Regions from separate parts of the Halotalea alkalilenta genome, predicted to be linked through region 3. Evidence: predicted binding sites of a transcription regulator. Region 3 holds the regulator's gene; each other region holds the start of a gene.
The links. The regulator PhoB, encoded in region 3, activates phosphate uptake and scavenging genes when phosphate is short. The targets are predictions, from matches to a motif close to TGTCATANNNNTGTCANA.

Region 1: a site for PhoB is predicted at 3,676-3,693, ahead of pstS (phosphate ABC transporter substrate-binding protein PstS). Genes of this name have one in related genera too.
Region 2: a site for PhoB is predicted at 2,329-2,346, ahead of A5892_RS15865 (esterase-like activity of phytase family protein). Genes of this name have one in related genera too.

Annotation. Positions count from the first base shown of each region.
Region 1 is NZ_CP015243.1:3,955,772-3,962,702, forward strand. It holds gene pstB (phosphate ABC transporter ATP-binding protein PstB) at 1-595, opposite strand, end outside; gene pstA (phosphate ABC transporter permease PstA) at 598-1,452, opposite strand; gene pstC (phosphate ABC transporter permease subunit PstC) at 1,490-2,431, opposite strand; gene pstS (phosphate ABC transporter substrate-binding protein PstS) at 2,532-3,581, opposite strand; gene A5892_RS17770 (sulfate ABC transporter substrate-binding protein) at 3,848-4,915, shown strand; gene A5892_RS17775 (NAD(P)H-dependent oxidoreductase) at 4,945-5,535, shown strand; gene ssuC (aliphatic sulfonate ABC transporter permease SsuC) at 5,567-6,376, shown strand; gene A5892_RS17785 (ABC transporter ATP-binding protein) at 6,425-6,931, shown strand, end outside.
Region 2 is NZ_CP015243.1:3,543,027-3,549,957, reverse strand. It holds gene betB (betaine-aldehyde dehydrogenase) at 79-1,548, opposite strand; gene betI (transcriptional regulator BetI) at 1,595-2,185, opposite strand; gene A5892_RS15865 (esterase-like activity of phytase family protein) at 2,421-3,773, shown strand; gene A5892_RS20345 (hypothetical protein) at 3,931-4,128, shown strand; gene A5892_RS15860 (hypothetical protein) at 4,463-4,738, shown strand; gene A5892_RS15855 (MFS transporter) at 4,926-6,347, shown strand; gene bla (class A beta-lactamase) at 6,442-6,931, shown strand, end outside.
Region 3 is NZ_CP015243.1:449,575-456,505, reverse strand. It holds gene phoU (phosphate signaling complex protein PhoU) at 130-858, shown strand; gene cysZ (sulfate transporter CysZ) at 923-1,666, shown strand; gene A5892_RS02045 (BPSL1445 family SYLF domain-containing lipoprotein) at 1,765-2,352, shown strand; gene A5892_RS02040 (N-acetylmuramoyl-L-alanine amidase) at 2,655-3,683, shown strand; gene phoR (phosphate regulon sensor histidine kinase PhoR) at 3,713-5,032, opposite strand; gene phoB (phosphate regulon transcriptional regulator PhoB) at 5,057-5,749, opposite strand; gene ubiA (4-hydroxybenzoate octaprenyltransferase) at 5,883-6,770, opposite strand.

The sequences.
Region 1 (6,931 bases), 880 kb from region 3:
GGCGCTGCTGCTGGCCACCGGAGAGGGCCTGGCCGCTCTGGCGCAGCTTGTCCTTGACCTCGTCCCAAAGCGCCGCCTTGCGCAGCGCCCATTCGACCCGTTCGGCCATCTCACGGGCGGAAAGCCGCTCGTAGAGCTTGACCCCGAAGGCGATATTGTCGAACACCGACATCGGGAACGGGGTCGGACGCTGGAACACCATTCCGATCCGCGCCCGCAGCAGGTTGACGTCGACCTTGCCATCGTTGATGTCCTGGCCGTCGAGCAGCAGCTTGCCTTCGGTGCGCATCCCCGGATAAAGATCGTGGATACGGTTGAAGCAGCGCAGCAGGGTCGACTTGCCGCAGCCGGAAGGACCGATGAAAGCGGTCACCCGGTTGGCGGGCACCGTCATGCTGATGTCCTTCAGCGCGTGGAACTGGCCATAGTAGAAATTGAGCCCTTCGACCTCGAGCTTGGCCTGGGTCGCGACATCGACCGTCGTCTCACCACTCGGCGAGCGTAGCCGAGGCTTGGCGAGGGTCGGTCTCTCGCCAGCCGTCGCCTGCGCACCGGCCGGCAGGTTGGACTCGTCATTGAGGTTGGATGAGGACATGACTACCTCTTGTTCGACTCTCGCGACACGATGCGCGCGATGATGTTGAGAATCAGGATGGCGGCAGTGAGGATCAACGCACCGGCCCAGGCGAGCTCGACCTGTCGGGGGATGAACGAGTTGATCGTCATGTTCTGGTAGAGCGTCATCGGCAGGTTGGGCATTTCACTGCCGAGATTGAAGAAGTTCCACTGGTTCGAATTCAGCGAGGTGAAGATCAGCGGCGCGGTCTCGCCGCTGATCCGCGCGCAGCCCAGCAGTACGCCAGTGATGATCCCCGCGCGGGCGCCGCTGTAGCAGACCCGCACCACTACCCACCAGCGGTGGGCACCGAGGGCCGACGCGGCTTCCCGCAGGGTATTGGGCACCAGCTTCAGCATGTCCTCGGTGGAGCGGATCACCACGGGGATGATGATCACGGCGAGCGCGGCGATCCCGGCCCAGCCGGAAAAGCGCCCCATCGGCAGCACCACCACAGCGTAGATGAACAGCCCGATGATGATCGAGGGTGCCGACAGCAGCACGTCGTTGATGAAGCGGATGACCGTAGCGAGCCTGGATCGCCCGCCGTACTCGGCAAGCCAGGTACCCGCCGCGATCCCGACGATGGTGCCGACCACGGTACCGCCGACGGTCATGATCAGGCTGCCGATGATCGCATTGCCGAGCCCGCCGCCGGACATCCGGGTACGCTCGGTGAACACCTCGAGCGACAGCGCGGTGGTGCCCTGCCACACCAGGGTGAACAGGATCAGCAGCAGCCAGACGATACCGAACACCGCGGCGCTGACGCAGAGCGTCATGATCGAACGGTTGATCAGCCGGCGGCGGCGGTAGACGGAATTCTCGTTTCTCATCTTATCGTCCGATACGGGGTCAGGGTGAGGATCAGGATCAAGGTGCGCGGCGCTCGATGCGCATCAGCATGTAGCGCGCGATCGCAAGCACCACGAAGGTGATCAAAAACAGCACCAGTCCGAGCGCGAGCAGCGCCGAGCGCTGGATGCCATCGGCCTCGGGGAACTGGCTGGCGATCAGCGCGGCGATCGAGGTTCCCTGCCCGGTCAGCGTCGGATTGAGGAACAGGTTGTTGCCGATCACGAAGGCCACCGCCATGGTCTCGCCGAGCGCCCGGCCAAGACCGAGGATGACCCCGCCGACCAGCCCGCCGCGCACCGAGGGGAAGATCACGCTGCGCACCACCTCCCAAGTGGTGCAGCCGAGCCCATAGGCCGACTCGCGGGTCACCGAAGGCACGGTGGACATCACATCGCGGGTGATCGCGGTGATGAAGGGAATGATCATCACCGCGAGGATGATCCCGGCGGTGGCAAGGCCGGTGCCGGCGGGGAACAGCTCAGGCGCGAGCCACTGCAGGAATGGCCCGAGCACCATGATCCCCCACATCCCGTAGATGATCGAGGGAATGCCGGCGAGCAGCTCGATGGTGACGCCGAGCGGCCGGCGCAGCGCTGCCGGGCACTTCTCGGTGAGGAAGATCGCGATCCCGAACGAGACCGGTACCGCGATCGCCACCGCGATCAGCGAAGTCACCAAGGTGCCGTAGATCGCAGGCCAGGCGCCGAATACCTCCTGGTTGGCCGACCAGCGGGTCTGGGTGAAGAAGTCCACACCGTAGGTGGCGAGCGCAGGCCAGGCCGAAATCAACAAAGACAGCATGATCGCGCCCAACAGCGCCAGCACCAGTACCGCGAAACTACAGGTGCCACGCTCGAACCAGCGGTCGATCATGCCATTGCGGGCCAAAAGCCGCAGCTCGCGGCGATTGGCGCCGAGATGATGCGGCTGGTCGGAGCGGCTCTGCTCGCTACTCATGGCTGACTACCCATTGGATGCTTGTCTCCCCTGCGCCAACTAAGTGGCACTACGATAGCGCCGGGACGCGCAGCCTGCGCGTCCCGGCGGCACAGCCTGTTTACTCGGCCCCGGCCCAGACCGGCTGGCCGTCGGCCTGGATCTGTGACCATACGTTGGCCTTGACCAATTCGACCACGTTGTCGGGCATGCTGACGTAGTCCAGCGCATTGGCCGCCGCTTCACCATTGGCGTAGGCCCAATCGAAGAACTCGAGCGCACTGCGAGAAGCGGCCGCGTTGCTCGCCTGCTTGTGCATCAGGATGTACGAAACCCCGGTGATCGGCCAGCTCTGCTCGCCAGGCTGGTTGGTCAGCACCAGTGCGAAACCAGGCGAATTCGACCAGTCGGCGTTGGCGGCGGCGGCGGCGAAGCTCTCCGCGCTCGGTGCTACGTACTGGCCATCGCTGTTCTCGAGCTGCACGGCGTTGAGATCGTTTTGCTTGGCATAAGCGTATTCGACGTAGCCGATCGCCCCCCTGACGTTACCCACCTGGGCGGCGACCCCACCGTTGGCCTGGGCGCCGACCCCACTGGGCCATGCCACCGAGTTGCCCTCGCCGACGGTATTGGCGAACTCTTCACTGACCTGGCTCAAGTAGTGGGTGAAGAGGAAGTTGGTGCCCGAGCCATCGGAGCGATAGACCGGGGTGATCCGGGTGTCAGGCAGCTCAAGCTCCGGGTTGAGCGCAGCGATGCGCTCGTCGTTCCAGCGCTGGATCTCACCGAGATAGATCGCCGCGAGCGTCTCACCATCGAGCTTGAGCTCACCGGCGGGGATATCCGCATTGATCACCGGCACCACGCCCCCCATGATCATCGGAAACTGCACCAGCCCATCGCGCTCCTGCTGCTCGGCGGAGAGCGGTGCGTCGGAGGCGCCGAAGGTCACGGTACCCGCGGTGATCTGGCGAATCCCGCCACCGGAGCCGATCGCCTGGTAGTTGAGGCCGACACCGCTTTCATCCTGGTAGTCATCCGCCCACTGCGAGTAGACCGGGTAAGGGAAGGTCGCGCCAGCACCGGTGATCGTCGAGGACTGCGCCTGGGCCTGCACGGAAACGCCAAGGGCCAGCGTGGCGGCGAACAGCAAAGAGGTGCGCTTGAGCATTCGTGATCTCCAAGGGAGAGCTGACACTAGAAAGAACTGGCAAGTGTGGACGGAGCGGATGCCTCCGACGTGGTGCTACCCTATCAACGCCATATGTCAGTTTTGTGTCACCGACGTGGCGTTGGCATGACGAGGACGCCGAGATATTCCACACGAGAATAACAAAACCAAAACTCTGTATTTAGTGGTTATTAAAGAAGCCCCTAACCTGCTCCCACTGCGCGGCCTTCGAAGCGCCGCATCGCTTTGTCCTCAGGGAGCCCCAAATGTCGTTTCGTCCATCGCTGATCATTCCTCTCGCCCTGGCCGCCGCACTCATCCTGCCCGAAGGCGCGCGGGCCGAGAACATCACCCTGCTCAACGTCTCTTATGATCCCACCCGGGAACTCTACCAGGACTACAACGCCGCCTTCCGCGAGTGGTACCGAGGCCAAAGCGGCGACGACGTCACCGTGCAAACGAGCCACGGCGGCTCCGGCAGCCAGGCGCGCAGTGTGATCGAAGGCGCCCCCGCTGACGTAGTCACCCTCGCGCTGGCCTACGACATCGATGCGATCGCACAGCGCGACGGCGGTGTGGCCGAGGACTGGCAGCAGGCGCTGCCCGACAATTCTACTCCCTACACCTCGACCATCGTGTTCCTGGTACGCAAGGGAAACCCGAAGGGCATCCATGACTGGGACGACCTGATTCGAGACGACGTCTCGGTGATCACCCCCAATCCCAAGACCTCGGGCGGTGCCCGCTGGAACTACCTCGCCGCCTGGGCCTGGGCGCTCAAGCAGCAGCTCGGCGACCTGTCCAAGCTCGACGACCCGGCCTTCGAACAAGAAGTCGCCGCCGCTCAGGACTATGCCCGCGACTACGTCTCCAAGCTCTACGCCAACGTGGCGATACTCGACAGCGGCGCGCGCGGTTCGACCAACACTTTCATCCAGCGCGGTCAGGGTGACGTACTGCTGGCGTGGGAGAACGAAGCCTTTCTCGCCACCGAGGAACTCGGTGAAGGGGAGTACGAACTCGTTGCTCCAAGCCTGAGCATCCTCACCGAGCCGCCGGTGGCGTTGGTCGAACGCAACGTCTCGCGCAAGGGCGAAGCCGCCGAACGCGCCGCCCGCGCCTATCTCGAGCACCTTTACTCCACCGAGGGACAGCGCATCGCTGCCGCCCACTACTACCGTCCGCGCAACCCGGAAGGCGTACCGGCCGAGGACTTGGCCCGCTTTCCCGAGCTCGACCTGGTGACCATCGACGACGTCTTCGGCGGATGGAACCAAGCCCAGAGCCAGCACTTCGGCGACAACGGGGTGTTCGACCAGATCTTCCGTCGTTGAACCTCGACACCGTTTTTTAGGAGCAGCACATGCACGTCGTCGTGATCCACGGCAGCCCATCAGCCCCGTCGCGCTCCTCTGCGCTCGCCGAGCATCTGGCCGAGCGCCTCGAGGCGCTCGGGATCGACTGCGATCATGTCCGCCTGGAACAGTTCAGCGCCGCTGCGCTGCTCGGGGTCGACACTTCCGACCCCGCGATTCGCGACTATCTGGCCAAGGTCGACCGCGCCCGGGGGGTGATCATCGCCACGCCGGTCTACACCGGCTCGATCACCGCGCTGACCAAATCGCTGCTCGAGGTGATTCCCGAACGCCACCTGCGCGGACGCCCCGCACTGGTGCTCGCAAGCGGCGGCTCCGCGGCCAGCGTACAGGCCGCGGAGCATGCGCTCGCGCCAATCCTGCGCAATCTCAAGGCGACCCTGCTCGGCGCCAGCGTCTACACCGCGAGTGCCGAGCTACCTTCGCGCAAGGACGACCGCGGCAGGACTATCGGCTATCGCTTCGAACCGCCGCTCGCAGCCCGCCTCGAGGAAGCGCTGGAACACTTCCTGGTCCAGCTCGCGGGTCCCCACAGCAGCGTCCTCCACGCCGCCTGGACTTCGCGGCTGGCGTTATGAAGCAGGATTCGTTCGTAGAGGAGAAAGATCGATGGCTTCGCCACGTTCCCAAACAAACCGCTCGCTGAGCGCCGCTTTCGACCTGCTCATTCCCTGGCTGCTGCCGCTGCTACTGCTCGCTGCCTGGGAGCTCGCCGCCGATCGCGGCTGGCTTTCGGCGCGAGTGCTGCCGGCGCCCTCGGCGGTGATCGAGGCCGGCTGGCGGCTCACCCTCGACGGCTCGCTGCCCCATCACCTGTGGGCCAGCGCCCAAAGAGCGCTGATCGGCTTCGCGATCGGCGGCGGGCTGGGGCTCGCGCTGGGCTTTCTCACCGGGCTCTCGCGTACCGCCTCGCAGCTGCTCGACACCAGCCTGCAGATGATCAGGAACGTCCCTCACCTGGCGCTGATCCCGCTGGTGATCCTGTGGTTCGGGATCGGCGAGACGGCGAAGATATTCCTCGTCGCCCTCGGCACCCTGTTCCCGGTCTACCTCAACACCTACCACGGGATCAGGAACGTCGACCCACAGCTGATCGAGATGGCCAGAAGCTATGGCCTGCGCGGACCGAGCCTGTTCTGGCAGGTGATACTGCCCGGCGCCTTGCCGTCGATTCTGGTCGGGGCCCGCTTCGCCCTGGGACTGATGTGGCTGACCCTGATCGTCGCCGAGACGATCAGCGCCACCGATGGGCTCGGCTATCTCGCCATGGACGCTCGTGAGTTCCTCCAGACCGACGTGGTACTGCTGTCGATCCTGCTCTATGCACTGCTCGGCAAGCTCGCCGACTTGCTCGCCAAGAGCCTGGAGCATTGGTGGCTACGCTGGCACCCGGCTTTTCAGCCCAAGCGCACCCGCTGACGTCCGTCCACCGATTCGACTGATGCCCGCACGGGCGAGGAGATAACGATGAGCCCTTCCGTTTCCTATCTGCGCCGGCCCGAACCGGCGACCGCCGAGGCGCTCGCACCGGTCGCGCTGAGGCTGCAAGGCGTCGAGCGCAGCTTCGGCGACACCCCGGTGCTTTCGAATCTCGATCTGGAGATCAAGGAAGGTGAGGTGGTGGCGATCATCGGGCGCAGCGGCTGCGGCAAGTCGACCCTGCTGCGGCTGCTCGCCGGACTCGACCAGGCCGATGGCGGCACGCTCTCCTGGCGCGGTGCCCCGCTCTCCCAGCGGATCCGGGAGATCCGGCTGATGTTCCAGGAGCCCAGGCTGCTGCCGTGGAAGCGGGTACTCGACAACGCAGCACTCGGCGTCGATCGCCAGCTCGCCAGGGCAGCGCTGGCCGAGGTCGGCCTCGGCGAGCGTGAAAAGGACTGGCCCTCCCAGCTATCCGGCGGCCAGCGCTCGCGCGTCTCGCTGGCCCGCGCACTGGCCCACAGCCCGCAGCTGCTCTTGCTCGACGAACCGCTG
Region 2 (6,931 bases), 1.3 Mb from region 3:
GAAACCGGGCCGCGCGGGCCGCAACGATATAGCGATCTGAAGTGGGCGCCGCTCGGCGGCGCCTGGGTCGGCCTAGGGTCAGAACGCGCTGGGGAAGGGGCCCATCTCGATCAGTACCGACTTGTGCTTGGTGAAGTGCTTGAGCGTCTCGGCACCATTCTCGAACCCGACTCCCGACTGCTTGTAGCCGCCGACCGGCATTTCCGCCGGTGACTCACCCCAGGTGTTGACCCAGCAGATGCCCGCTTCGAGGCGATGAATCACCCGATGGGCACGGTTGAGGCTCTCGGTGAAGACGCCGGCGGCGAGTCCGTACTCGGTATCGTTGGCGCGGCGAATCACTTCCTCTTCATCGTCGAAGGCGAGGATCGAGAGCACCGGGCCGAAGATTTCCTCGCGGACGATGCGCATGTCGTCCGCGCAGTCGGTGTAGACGGTCGGTGCGACGAAGGCGCCAGCGGCGAGCGCGCCCTCGCGCATCCGCTCCCCGCCAGCCAGCAGCCGCGCGCCATCGGCCTGGGCATGGTCGAAGTAGGCGAGCACCTTCTCCATATGCTCGAAACTCACCAGCGGGCCGAAGTTGGTCGCGGCATCGAGTGGATCGCCGGCCTTGATCCGCTGCATCCGCTCGAGCAGCTTGGCTTCGAATGCCGCCTTCACCGTGCGTTCGACGAAGACCCGGGTGCCGTTGGTGCAGACCTGGCCGGTGGAGAAGAAGTTGGCGACCATCGCCGCGTCCACCGCGCGGTCGAGATCGGCGTCCGCGAACACGATGAATGGGGACTTGCCACCCAGCTCCATGGTCACTTCCTTGAGCGTCGAGGCGGCGGAGGCGGACATCACCTTCTTGCCGGTACCGACCTCGCCGGTGAACGAGATCTTGTCGATTCCCGGATGCGCGGTGAGCATCGCGCCGACCTCTCCCGCGCCCTGGACCACATTGAACACGCCCGCCGGCACCCCGGCCTCGGCATAGATCTTCGCCAGCTCGATCGCGGTGAGCGGCGTGACTTCGCTCGGCTTGAACACCATCGCATTGCCGGCGGCGAGCGCCGGAGCGGATTTCCACAGGGCGATCTGGATCGGGTAGTTCCATGCGCCGATCGCGCCGCAAACACCGATCGGTTCGCGACGGGTATAGAAGAAGGCATCTTCGCGCAGCGGCTGCTGGGTGCCTTCGATCGCCGTGGCGAGGCCGGCGAAGTACTCGAGTACGTCGGCGCCGGTGACGATGTCCACCGTCAGGGTCTCGGCCAGTGCCTTGCCGGTGTCGAGGGTCTCGAGCCGGGCCAGTTCATCGTTACGCGAGCGCAGGATGTCCACTGCGCGACGCAGGATGCGCGAGCGCTCCATCGCGGTCATCGAGGCCCAGACCCGCTGGCCGCGCCGGGCGGCTGCCACTGCGCGATCGACGTCGGCCTGGGATGCCTCCTGGACCTCGGCGAGAGGTTCGCCGGTGGCCGGGTTGATCGTCTCGAAGGTCCGGCCGGAGGTGGCATCGACCAGCTGACCGTCGATGTAGAGCTGAAGGGGCGGCAGACTGCTCATGGGGCGACTCCCTGGTGTTCGTATGTGTGCGGTGGTGCTTAGGCGGTCACGGCTTGCGATGCAGGCAGTCGCCGGCATAGCGGCGCGCGATCCGCACTGCGGCATCGACATCGAAGCGCTCTGGCATCAGCGCGCCGCGAAGCCATAGCCCGTCGATCATCGCCGCCAGGCCGCGAGCCGCATCGCGTGCCTGATCGAGCGGCAGTTCGCGGTTGAACTGATGGCAAAGATTCGAATACAGCCGGCGATCATTGACCCGCTGCAGCCGCTTGAGCTGCGGCCGGTGCATGCTCGAGGCCCAGAACGCAAGCCAGGTCTTCATCACCGACTCGCTCAGCTGGGTGCGATCGAAGTTGCCCTCGATGATCGCAACCAGGTGCCCCTCCACATCCTCTACGTCGAGCAGTGCGCGGCGGCTCGCCACCGCTGCGCGCAGCTGGCTGAGGATGTGGCGCATGGTCGCCTCGAGCAGGCCGTCCTTGCCGCCGAAGTAGTGGCTGATGATTCCTGCCGAGACGCCCGCCCGCTGCGCGATCCTGATGATGGTGGTGTCGTGGAGACCGAGCTCTTCGATGGATACCAACGTGGCTTCGATCAACTGCTTGCGGCGGATGGGCTCCATGCCGACCTTGGGCATCTTGTTTCTCCTGGCTCGCGGCGACGCCTCGGCATCGACCGCGTTGGCCATTAGTCTATAAGAATTATATTGAACGATCAATCAACAAAGATCGAGCGCTGGCGAAAGGCCATAGACTAGCGCCGAAAGGTCGCCGATGGGGGCGACATCAAGCTGTCACCCCGCCTTCCTATAGTGCCGCTTGGATCAATTTCTCCGCCCCGATCCGAGGGCTGCTCAAGCAAGGAGGGAAGACGTGGACTCGATCAAGAACGGCCTGGCGCTATCGACTGGGTGTCTGCTGCTCGCGCTGAACGGGGCGGCACTCGCCCAGCAGCAGGTATCGGCGGTGCTGGCGGGTCATGCGATCCTGCCGATGGAGGCTCGTTTGGAAGTTCCGCAGGATGCGCCCGACGACATGAGGATCAGCGGCAAGTACACCGGCGCCGAGCGGGTCATGGAGCTGGGCAGCGTGCCGGGTATGTCCGCCGACCGTCCGACGGGGTACGGCCTGCCGATCGAAGGCCAGCCTTTGCAGGGGCACTCGGGGATCAAGAGGATGGCGGACGGTACCTACTGGGTATTGAGCGACAACGGATTCGGTAGCAAGGCCAACTCCCCCGACGCGATGCTCTATCTCAACCATTACCGGATCGATTTCGACGACGGCTCGGTCACTCGCCTGGATACCGTGTTCCTGCACGACCCGGATGGAAAAGTCCCGTTTCATATCGTCAATGAGAGTAGCGAGAAGCGCTACCTCACCGGCAGTGACTTCGATCCGGAAAGCTTCCAGTTCGCCGGCGGATGGCTTTGGATCGGCGATGAGTTCGGTCCTTTCCTGATCCAGGCCGAGCTGGACGGCAAGGTGGTCGCGGTATTCGAAACCGAAGTGGACGGCCAGGTGGTGCGCTCCCCCGACAGCCCCCGATGGAGATCGCCCGGCACGCCGGATGGCGAACTGGATTTCCAGGTCTCGCGTTCGAAGGGCTTCGAGGGAATGGCGGCGTCGCCAGATGGCCGGAAGCTCTATCCGCTGCTCGAGGGCGCGCTCTGGAACGCGGCGGAGCAAGCGTACGAAAACGAGCACGGCAAGCGCTATCTGCATCTTTTGGAATTCGACGTCGAGCGTCGGGCCTGGAGTGGGCGCAGTTGGAAGTACGTGCTGGAAGACGACGGCAACGCCATCGGTGACTTCAACATGATCGATCCCGACTCCGCACTGGTGATCGAACGGGACAACGGCGAAGGCACTGCCGATCGGGCATGCGCGCAAGGGGAAGCCACTAGCGGGTGTTTCAGCAACGTCGCGCGGTTCAAGCGCATCTATCGGATCGACTTCTCGGACGCCGATGTGGGACAGCCTGTCGAGAAAACCGCCTACGTCGACCTGCTGGACATCCGCGATCCAGAAGGGGTGGCGCGCAAACCGTTGAACGATGGAAGGTTCACCTTCCCCTTCTTCACCATCGAGAATGTCGATGTCGTGGATGATCGCCATATCATCGTAGGTAACGACAATAACTTCCCCTTCTCATCCAGCCGCGAGCCTAACCTGGCGGACGATAATGAATTCATCCTGCTCGAGGTAGGGCGGCTGCTCCAGTAGCAGCAATGAATCAAGCTCGACAAGCGGACCGCATCGATCCGGACCGCCGCTCGAGGTGCCTTTATCTACGACCTTTGTATGCGGCCCTAGGTCGCCTTGATCAATGACCACTTTCTTTGTGAGGATATAAGGGTTTTCCACGATCGAGGTGACCGTCATGAGACATCGATTCGCAGTAGTCGAGGTATCCCATGCCAGCGGGAGAGACGGTATGGGCCACCGAACGTCGGCGACTTGGCATATCGAGGACTTGAAAACCGGGGAGCTGATAGAGGGGCCCTTTGATTCCCAGCTGGCCGCTGAGAGATGGCTCGTCCATCTGGATATATCGAAAAGGAAAGAGAAGAAGGCGTGAAGAAATCCGGGCCGCAGGGAATACATGGTCTTGTCAGGGCACACTACCGGCCATCCTGGTGGATGGTGAGTAGCGCTATTGTCAAGAAATGAGCCGCGAAGCGTCGCGCTACGTTTCATTGATTTCCGGTTCGATCTTTCAGTTTCAACTTTTCGTTTAACTCGGTCATTTCAAATCGTCGCGGCTTTTGTCGGCGGCAATTTCTTTCGTCCTCGCAATCTCCAGTCCGTGCTCGGCTACTGATGCCGCTGGGCATTGCATGGAATTGTGGATAGATGCCCAGGAGCGCAGCCAGCATGGTGGGAGTATCCTTTAGCGCATTGGGAGCGAGGCGTTGGCCGATCGTCAGACGGGTGTTCTGACCAGTAGTGCCATCCAGCCATCGCGAGTCGGGAAAATGCGCGATCAGAGGGCAAAAATGCAGATCATCGCGGCGATACTGGGCGCACTGATCGGACATCTGTTGGCAGCGCTGGGCAAGCGCTATCTGCTTACCAAAAGGCGCCGGATGGCAATGCGCGCGCACCCGGAGCTCAGGATATGGGTGGCCTATGCGGAGATCATCCTGGGTTTCATCGGTTTGGCCGTGGGACTGAATGTAGTGGGATAAGGTGTCGGGCTCATGTCAAAGCCCGTTCGCGTCCCTCGATGCTCGTTCCAAGCCTGTGGTGAGCTTGTCGAACCGCCCTCGGGACGAACGGGGAAAAGAAAACCATGGCCCCGACGCTAGCTCCCGACCCTTCGATATTCGATGCCGGTACTCATTTGCCACTTTAGTTCAATCTACCAAAGGGGTAGTGGACGAGTATGCTCTGGCGAAGGAAGCTGTTCTCACAATTAAGGCACCAAGCTCAATGACCACACTAGCTCCACCCGCATCTCCCTCCGCCCCGGCGAAGCCTGCCAGCTTGAGAAGATCGGTATCCAATACGTTGAAGGGCTCGGCGGGGAACCTGGTCGAGTGGTACGACGTCTACGTCTACTCCGTTTTCGCCATCTACTTCGAGTCGCAGTTCTTCTCCTCCGAGGACAAGAATTCCACGCTTTACGTATGGGCCATCTTCGCCGCGACCTTCCTGATGCGGCCGATCGGTGCCTGGTACTTCGGTCGGTTTGCCGACCGCTACGGTCGCCGTCTGGCGTTGACCGTTTCGGTGACGATCATGGCCGCGTGCTCGTTCGTCATAGCCCTGACGCCGACCGCCGCGACCATCGGCGTTGGCGCCTCGATCGTTTTGCTCATTGCACGCCTGGTACAAGGATTCGCCACTGGCGGTGAATATGGCACCAGCGCGACCTACATGTCCGAGGCAGCCATTCCGGGCCGGCGCGGCTTCCTCTCCTCGTTTCACTACGTCACCCTGGTCGGTGGGCACGTGCTGGCGCAGCTGACGCTGCTGGTCATGCTGACGTTCCTCGACCTCCCGCAGGTTTCCGAGTGGGGCTGGCGGGTGGCCTTCGGTATCGGCGGCGTGGCGGCGATCGTGGTGTTCTGGCTGCGCCGCTCGATGGATGAGTCGCTGGGGGCGGAATCGATCGAGGCTGCGAAATCCGGCGGGGCGCGGGCATCCGGCTCGCTTTACGAGTTGGTCGTCCACCAATGGCGCCCGCTGCTCTTGTGCTTTTTGATCACGGCCGGCGGCACGGTTGCTTTCTATACCTATTCGGTCACCGGGCCCAAGATGATCCAGAGCGCTTTCGCGGGCGGGGACGTGATCACAGGCACCGTTTTGAACCTGATCGCGCTTACGCTTCTGATGGTGCTGCAGCCGCTCGGCGGCTGGCTGTCGGACATCGTCGGGCGTAAGAGCCTGCTGGTGTTCTTTGGCACGGGTGGTGTGCTTTACACCTGGTTCCTCATATCGGCACTGCCGCAACAGGATGACTGGCTCAATGCCTTCGTGATCCTGGCGATCGGATTCGTGATCCTCACGGGCTACACCTCGATCAACGCCGTGGTCAAAGCCGAGCTGTTTCCGACCCACGTGCGCGCCCTCGGAGTAGGGCTCGGTTACGCGCTGGCCAATTCCGCATTCGGTGGTACCGCACCGCTGCTCTACCAGGCCGCGCTGAGCACGGGTTACGTGACGATGTTCGTGATTTACGCCACCGCGATCATTGCGGTTTCCCTGTTCGTCTACGTCTTCTTCCTGAAGAACAAAGGCAAGAACTGGCTCGACCACCCTGCTATGGGTGAGCAGGTCAAAGCTTCTCGCTGAGCATGACTCGCACCTCGGGTGATGAGCGTCGGCTCATCACCCCTGCCGGGCACTGACAATGAAATTCTTCACTTTGCTGCTGGGTGTCACTTTGATGGCATCGACGGCCGGAGGCATGGCGCAAGCCGCTGACGACGCCGTTCTTATCAAGGCGCGCGAGATCGAGCAGCGGCTCGAGGCACGCGTGGGATTGGCCATCTACGACACCGGTAGCAATCAGAGTTGGCTTTACAAGGCCGACGAGCGCTTTCCGATGGCGAGCACCTTCAAGGCGTTCGCCTGCGCCACGCTGCTTCATCAGGTGGATGCGGGCGGGCGCGATCTCGACCAGACCGTGGCACTCGCCGAAGTCGACTTGGTGCCCTATGCGCCGGTGATGGAGAAGTTGGTCGGACAGCGGGTGAGCCTTGGCGAGCTCTGCGCCGCAGCGATGCGCACCAGTGACAACCTGGCCGCGAACAAGGTGCTGGATAGCATCGGAGGACCGCAAGGGGTGACGGCGTTCATGCGCAGCATCGGCGATGATACGACCCGCCTCGATCGATGGGAGCCGGATCTCAACCAGGCGACTCCTGGCGACGTGA
Region 3 (6,931 bases):
CGAACCGTCACCAAACGCAGTCATACTCGAATGACGCATGTGGCGAGCTCCGAGCCGATTTCAACGGCGCGACCCATTGGGTAGGAGGAGCTGCTGCGTCCCACCTTCGATTCGTTTCGGGAGAGCCCCATGGATATTTCCAGCGAACAACATAGCCAGCACATCTCCCGCCAGTTCAATCAGGAGCTCGAGGGACTCAAGACCCATTTGATGGCGATGGGCGGTCTGGTCGAGAAACAGATCCTCGATGCGCTCACCGCACTGCTCGACGGCAATGGCGAACTCGCCGAGGAGGTGCGCCGCTTCGACCATGAAGTCAACGAGATGCAGCTGCAGCTCGATGACGAGTGCACCCATATCCTCGCCCGTCGACAGCCCGCCGCCTCCGACCTGCGCTTGGTGCTGGCGGTGATCCGTGCCGCCTCCGACCTCGAGCGAATGGGTGACGAAGCGGACAAGATCGCTCGCCACGCCTTGGCGTTGATGGGTGGGCAGCACAATGACCGCGGTTTCGTCGAAATCCGCCGGGTCGGCGCGATGGTGCGGGACATGGTGCGCAACGCGCTGACCGCTTTCGCCCGCTTCGATACCAAGCTCGCCCTCGAAGTGCGTCGCGCCGACACCGAGGTCGACAATGAGTACAAGAGCGCGCTGCGTTCGCTGGTCACCTTCATGATGGAGGACCCGGCATCGATCTCCGGCGTACTCGACGTGCTCTGGGTGCTGCGTGCGCTCGAGCGGATCGGCGACCATGCCGACAACCTCGCCGAATCGGTGATCTATCTGGTCAAGGGCCTCGACCTGCGCCACACTCATCTGCGCGATCTCGACGAGAAGGATCTCGACGATATTGGTTGAACTCTTTTCTTCTCGACGACGACGCGGCGCCTTTCCGGCGCCGCGTCGTTTTTTGGGGTGCCCCATGCTCGAAGGCTTGAATGCCCTGCGCCTCGGTATCCGTCTCGTGCTCTCCGCGGGACTTCGCCGCTACGTGATCGTGCCGGTGCTCATCAACCTGGTGCTCTACGCGATCACCATCACTTTGCTGGTGCGCGGTTTCTCCTCGTGGATGGATCAATGGATGGCGCTGGTGCCCAGTTGGCTCGGCTGGCTCGACTGGTTGATCGTCCCACTGCTGGCGATCGCGCTGCTGATCCCTGCGTTTTTCACCTTCACCTTGATGGTCAACCTGATCGCCTCGCCCTTCTATGGCTTTCTCGCCGAAGCCGTGGAGCGCCGGCTTGGCGGCGGCAGCGAGGATTCACGCAGTCTTGGACGCCAGGCCATCGACAGCTTCAAGCGAGAACTGCACAAGCTCGCCTACATCCTGCCGCGCATGGCGCTGCTGTTCGCCGCCGGCTTCGTGCCGGGGCTCAATCTGTTCACGCCGTTTCTCTGGATGCTGTTCTCGGCTTGGTGCATGGCGATCCAGTATCTCGACTATGCGATGGACAACCACGGGGTGAGCTTTCCACGCATGCGCGGGCTGCTTGCTGCGGGCTGGTGGCGAACGCTCGGTTTCGGCGCTGCGGTGAGCCTGACGGTATGGATTCCGCTGCTGAACCTGGTGGTGATGCCCGGTGCGGTGGCCGCCGGTGCGGTGATGTGGCAGAGACGCTATGCGGCCTTGAATGCCGAGGGGCGATCTTTGCAGGTCAAAGATTAACGAACTATAAGTTCTTGGTTCGTTGCGCATGAGAGAGGTGCGCGGCCCAGGCGGTACCGGCGAGAGGTCTCAGCGCCTGTTTTCAGGGAGAAGAAGAGATGCGAAACAAGGAATATTGGCTGCGTCGTACCGGTGCGGTTACGCTCGCCGCGCTGCTTGCGGGCGGTGCACTGGCCGGTTGTACCACCACCACGCCCCAGGATCGCAGCGATGCGATGACCCAGCAGCGACAGATCGACAACGACGTCCAGCAGGCCCTCGAGCGGCTCTATCGGGCCTCGCCCGAGGCTCGCGAGCTGGTTTCCAGGGCCAAGGGCGTGCTGGTGTTTCCCGGGGTGATCGGTGCCAGCTTCGTGGTTGGTGCCGAGCACGGCGATGGCGCCTTGCTGATCGGCAACCAGACCTCGGGCTACTACACCACCACTGCCGGTTCGATAGGGTTCCAGGCCGGCGCTCAGTCGCGGGCGATCATCTATCTGTTCATGACCGATCAGGCACTGCGTGACTTCACCAGCAGCAACGGCTGGACCGTCGGGGCCGATGCCAGCGTGGCGGTGGCCGACATTGGTGCGAGTGGCAACATCAATACCAACACCATGCAGCAGCCGATCATCGGATTCGTGATGAACAACGCGGGAATCCAGGCCGGCGTTTCGCTGCAAGGCGCGAAGATCAGCCCGCGCTGAGTGCACGCGGGCGTGATTCGGCTCGGCTCGTTGCTCGTCGGCTAGCCGAGCCCGTCAAGGAACCGAGGGGCATGCACGACGCAATCGAGGGACCAAGTCCCGGCGCTTGGCGAAGGACTTGAGCTGTCTTGAAGGATGCTGAGACATTCTTCGCCGGCGCTGTCCTGGCCTTCGCGCAGGCACTATGATCAGCACGGGCAATCCAGTACGGGCATCGACAAGGCGCCCTGTGCTCTCCACCCTGAACGCTGGCCCACATCCGCTGTACGCTCTCCGTCGTCCGTCGGTGGGGAAGTGTCCTGGTGTCGAGCTTTTCCATGACCTGCTGCGAGATTCGTCCCGCCATGCCGAAGCGTTTCCTGTCCCTCGCATTCGCCCTGCTGCTCGCCGGCTGCGCCGGTGCACCTCCTGCTCCGACGCCTCCTTCACCTCCTCAGGTGCCGACCCCGGTGGTCGAGGTGCTCGATTTCGAGACCCCGGTGATCCAGGATCGTGCGCCTGCGCGGCGCTACTCCGCCGAAGAGGGGCGTGCTCTCGAACGACGCAGCGGCTATCGCGTCGACCACTCGGTGCGCAGTGCCGGGGTCAACCAGCGGGTTCGCTATCTGGTGATCCACTATACCGGCGGTGACGACGCCGCTGCGCTGCGCGCCCTCACCGGCAGCCAGGTGGGGACCCACTACCTGGTGCTCGACCAGCCTGGCGAGTTCCAGCAGCAGCCGGTGGTGCTGCAGCTCGCCGACGAGTCGATGCGGGCGTGGCATGCCGGTGTCAGCGCCTGGGGGGACCGGGAAGGGCTCAACGACACCTCGATCGGCATCGAGATCGTCAACCCGGGCTTCACCCAGACCCCGAGCGGGCTGAGCTGGTCGCCGTTCTCGGAGTCGCAGATCCAACTGGTGATCGCGCTGGCCAAGGACATCGTCCAGCGCTATGACATCGAGCCTACCAATGTGGTCGCCCACTCCGATATCTCGCCCGGGCGCAAGCTCGATCCGGGGCCGTTCTTCCCCTGGCAGCGCCTCGCCCAGGCGGGCGTTGGCGCCTGGCCCGAGCGCGCCACGGTGGCCCGCTACCTGAACCAGTTCTCCAACGGTCGTGTTCCCAGCGTGCGTGCGCTCCAGCAGGGCCTTGCGCGCTATGGCTATCGGCTCGAGCAGACCGGGCGCATGGACGATCAGACCCTGCGGGTGCTGAAGAGCTTCCAGATGCGCTTCAGGCCGACCGACCACACCGGCTTCTACGACGCCGAGAGCGCGGCGATCCTGTTCGCCTTGATCGAGAAGTACCACGGTCCTGCTCAAGCTGGAGCGATCCTCGCCAGCAGCTAGGGCGTGTCAACACGCCCTCGGTGGACCGCTCAATCGGCGCAGGCGTCGCTGGGCGTCGGCAGGCTGACCCGCTCGGCGGGGAAGCAGAGGGTGAAGCGGGCGCCGCGGCCGAGGCTCGATTCGATCTCCAGCCGGCCCTGGTGGCGCAGCAGCACGTGCTTGACGATCGCAAGCCCAAGGCCGGTGCCACCGGTCGCGCTGGAGCGGCTCTTGTCGACGCGGTAGAAGCGCTCGGTAAGACGGGAAAGGTGGCGCCGCTCGATGCCTTCGCCATCGTCGCTCACCGACAGGCGGCCTTCGCCGCTGTCGGCCAAGTACCAGCGCAGTTCGATACGGCGGCCGTTGCCGGCGTAGCGTACGGCGTTGGAGACCAGGTTGGTCAGCGCGCTGCGCAGCTCCTCGCGGGCGCCGAGCAGCTCAGCGGAGGTCTCGATCTTGAGCTCGAAGTTCTGGCGACCCTTCGACAGCGCGACGCCGTCGCTGTGCACCTGTTGGATCAGTGCGGCGACATCGACGGCGATACGCGGCGAGAAGCTCTGCTCGTTTTCGAGCCGCGACAGCATCAGCAGGTCGTCGATCAGGTGGCGCATGCGGTCGGCCTGCTGCTCCATCTGCGCGACGCCGCGCGCGAGCCTGGGCGGCAGCGCGGTTTCAGCGGCCTGGGCCAGTGGCTCGAGATAGCCGGTGAACACCGTCAGCGGGGTGCGCAGCTCGTGCGAGACGTTGGCGACGAAGTCGCGGCGCATCTGCTCGAGTCGCTGCAGTCGGGTGATGTCGCGTACCACCATCAAGCGCTCGTGATCGCCGAACGGGGTGATCTGGAACTGCAAGGTGCGCGACTCGTCGACCGGCGAAGGCAGTTCGAGCGGATCATCGTAGTTCTGGGCGAGGAAGTAGTGGACGAAGCGCGGATGGCGCAGCAGGTTGGTGACGTGCTGGCCGCGATCCTGAGGCTGCTCGAAGCCGAGCATCCTGGTCGCCGCCGCGTTCCAGCTGTCCAGCGCCGCGTGGGCGTCGAGGATCACCATCGCGTCGTACATCGCCTCCGAGGAGCGCTCGACGCGATCGATCACGCCCTGCAGGTGGGCCTGCTGCTGGCGCTCCTGCTTCTGGTAGCGGTAGAGGCGATCGAACAGCTCGCCCCAAAGCCCGGTGGCCGACGGTGGATTGGCGCTATCTGGAGCCTTGGCCCAGCGATACAGCCGCCTGAGCTGGCGAAAGGTCAGAAGCAGGTAGAGTCCCAGTCCGGCGGCAAGGCCGAAGCCGGAGTGGCCGTAGTGCCCACCCAGCAGGGTGCCGAGCGCGCCGCATAGAGCGAGCAGCAAGAATTCGCGGGTCCAATGGCGCATCGGGAGCCCGTGGCCGCCTCCTTGTCAGGCGCGTGAGCGCTGGCGTGAGAACCTATAGCCGGTGCCGCGCACCGTCTGGATCAGGTAATCGTGACGCTCACCGAGCGCCTTGCGCAAGCGGCGAATGTGCACGTCGACCGTGCGCTCCTCGACATAGACGCTGGCGCCCCAGACCTGGTCGAGCAGTTGTGCGCGAGAGTAGGCGCGCTCCTGGTGGGACATGAAGAACGCCAGCAGGCGATATTCGGTCGGTCCCATGTCGATCGGCTCGTTGTCGATGCTGATTCGCTGGCTCTCGGTATTGATCGACAGGCCATCGACCTCGATCACGCCCTGGCTCGCGGGCGCCGCCCTGCGCAGCACTGCGCGCATCCGCGCGATCAGCTCGCGGGGCGAGAACGGCTTGGTGATGTAGTCGTCGGCGCCGGCTTCGAGCCCTTGCACCTTGTTGTCCTCCTCGCCCTTGGCGGTGAGCAGGATCACCGGGATTTCCCGAGTGGTCTCCTCGCGCTTGAGCCTTCTCGCCAGCTCGACGCCGCTGATGCCGGGCATCATCCAGTCGAGCAGGATCATATCGGGACGTTCGTCGACGGCCAGCGCCAGCGCCCGCTGCGCGCTGTCGGCCTCGAGGACCTGGAAGTCGGCCATCTCCAGGGCGATCGCGATCATATCGCGGATGGAGGATTCGTCATCGACGATCAACACGGTTCGGGTCATTGCAGATCATCTCTCTGGGTGGGTTGCAGGCGGGGCGAATCCCCGGCCTTCTGCCGGCCCGCGACCGCGCCCTGGGGCGCAGACACATGACGATTCAAGCGCAGTGACGTGACAGTCTCGTGACATACCCCCGTCAGGCGGGCCAGGTGGCCAGACTGATGCCGGCGAACATCACTACACCGACCCAGTGGTTGTTGAGAAAGGCCTGGAAGCAGCCCTCGCGCGAGCGATGCCGGGTCAGCCATTGCTGATGAACGAACAGCGCAGCGATTCCCAGCAGCATGATCCAGAAGTAGCCGTCCAGGGAGAACGAGAGTCCGAGCCCGATGAGCAGCAGCAGGACCAGTGCCTGGAGCATCGCCAGGATGGCCAGGTCCAGCGAGCCGAACAGTATCGCGGTCGATTTGACCCCGATCTTGAGGTCGTCGTCGCGATCGACCATCGCATACTGGGTGTCGTACATCAGCGTCCACACCAGGTTGGCGAAGAACAGCCACCAGGCGGCGGCGGGCACGCTGCCGGTCACCGCGGCGAAGGCCATCGGGATGCTCCAGCTGAACGCGGCGCCAAGTACCAACTGGGGCAGATGGGTGTAGCGCTTCATGAACGGATAGAGCGCCGCCAGCGCGGCTGCGCCGAAAGAAAGCATCACGGTGAACGGATTGGTGAAACAGACCAGCACGAAGGCCGCCACCAACAGTATCGCGAACAGCGTCAATGCCTCGCGCGCAGAGATGCGCCCGGTCGCCAGCGGCCGCTCCTTGGTGCGCTTGACGTGGCCGTCGAAGTTGCGGTCGGCGTAGTCGTTGATGATGCAGCCGGCGGCGCGCATGAGATAGACGCCGAGCACGAAGATCACCAGGATGTGACGGCTGGGCATACCGTCCGCGGCCAGCCACAGGGCGCAGAGGGTGGGCCACATCAGCAGCCAGGTGCCGATCGGGCGGTCGAGGCGCATCAGTCGGGCGAAGTCGGGCAGGCGGCGCAGCGGACCGGTTTGAAGAGCGGTGAAGGCGGACATCGGGTTTCCATATGCTCGGATATCGGACACCGGCAGTGTAACACCGGCATGAGAGCCGGATTCATGGCGGATTATCTACGCCCAAACACGTCTAGGCAGGGACGGAGAGTGTTGCTAGCATGTCGAACGCTGTTTCCGAGCTTTCGCACCATCGTGCATGC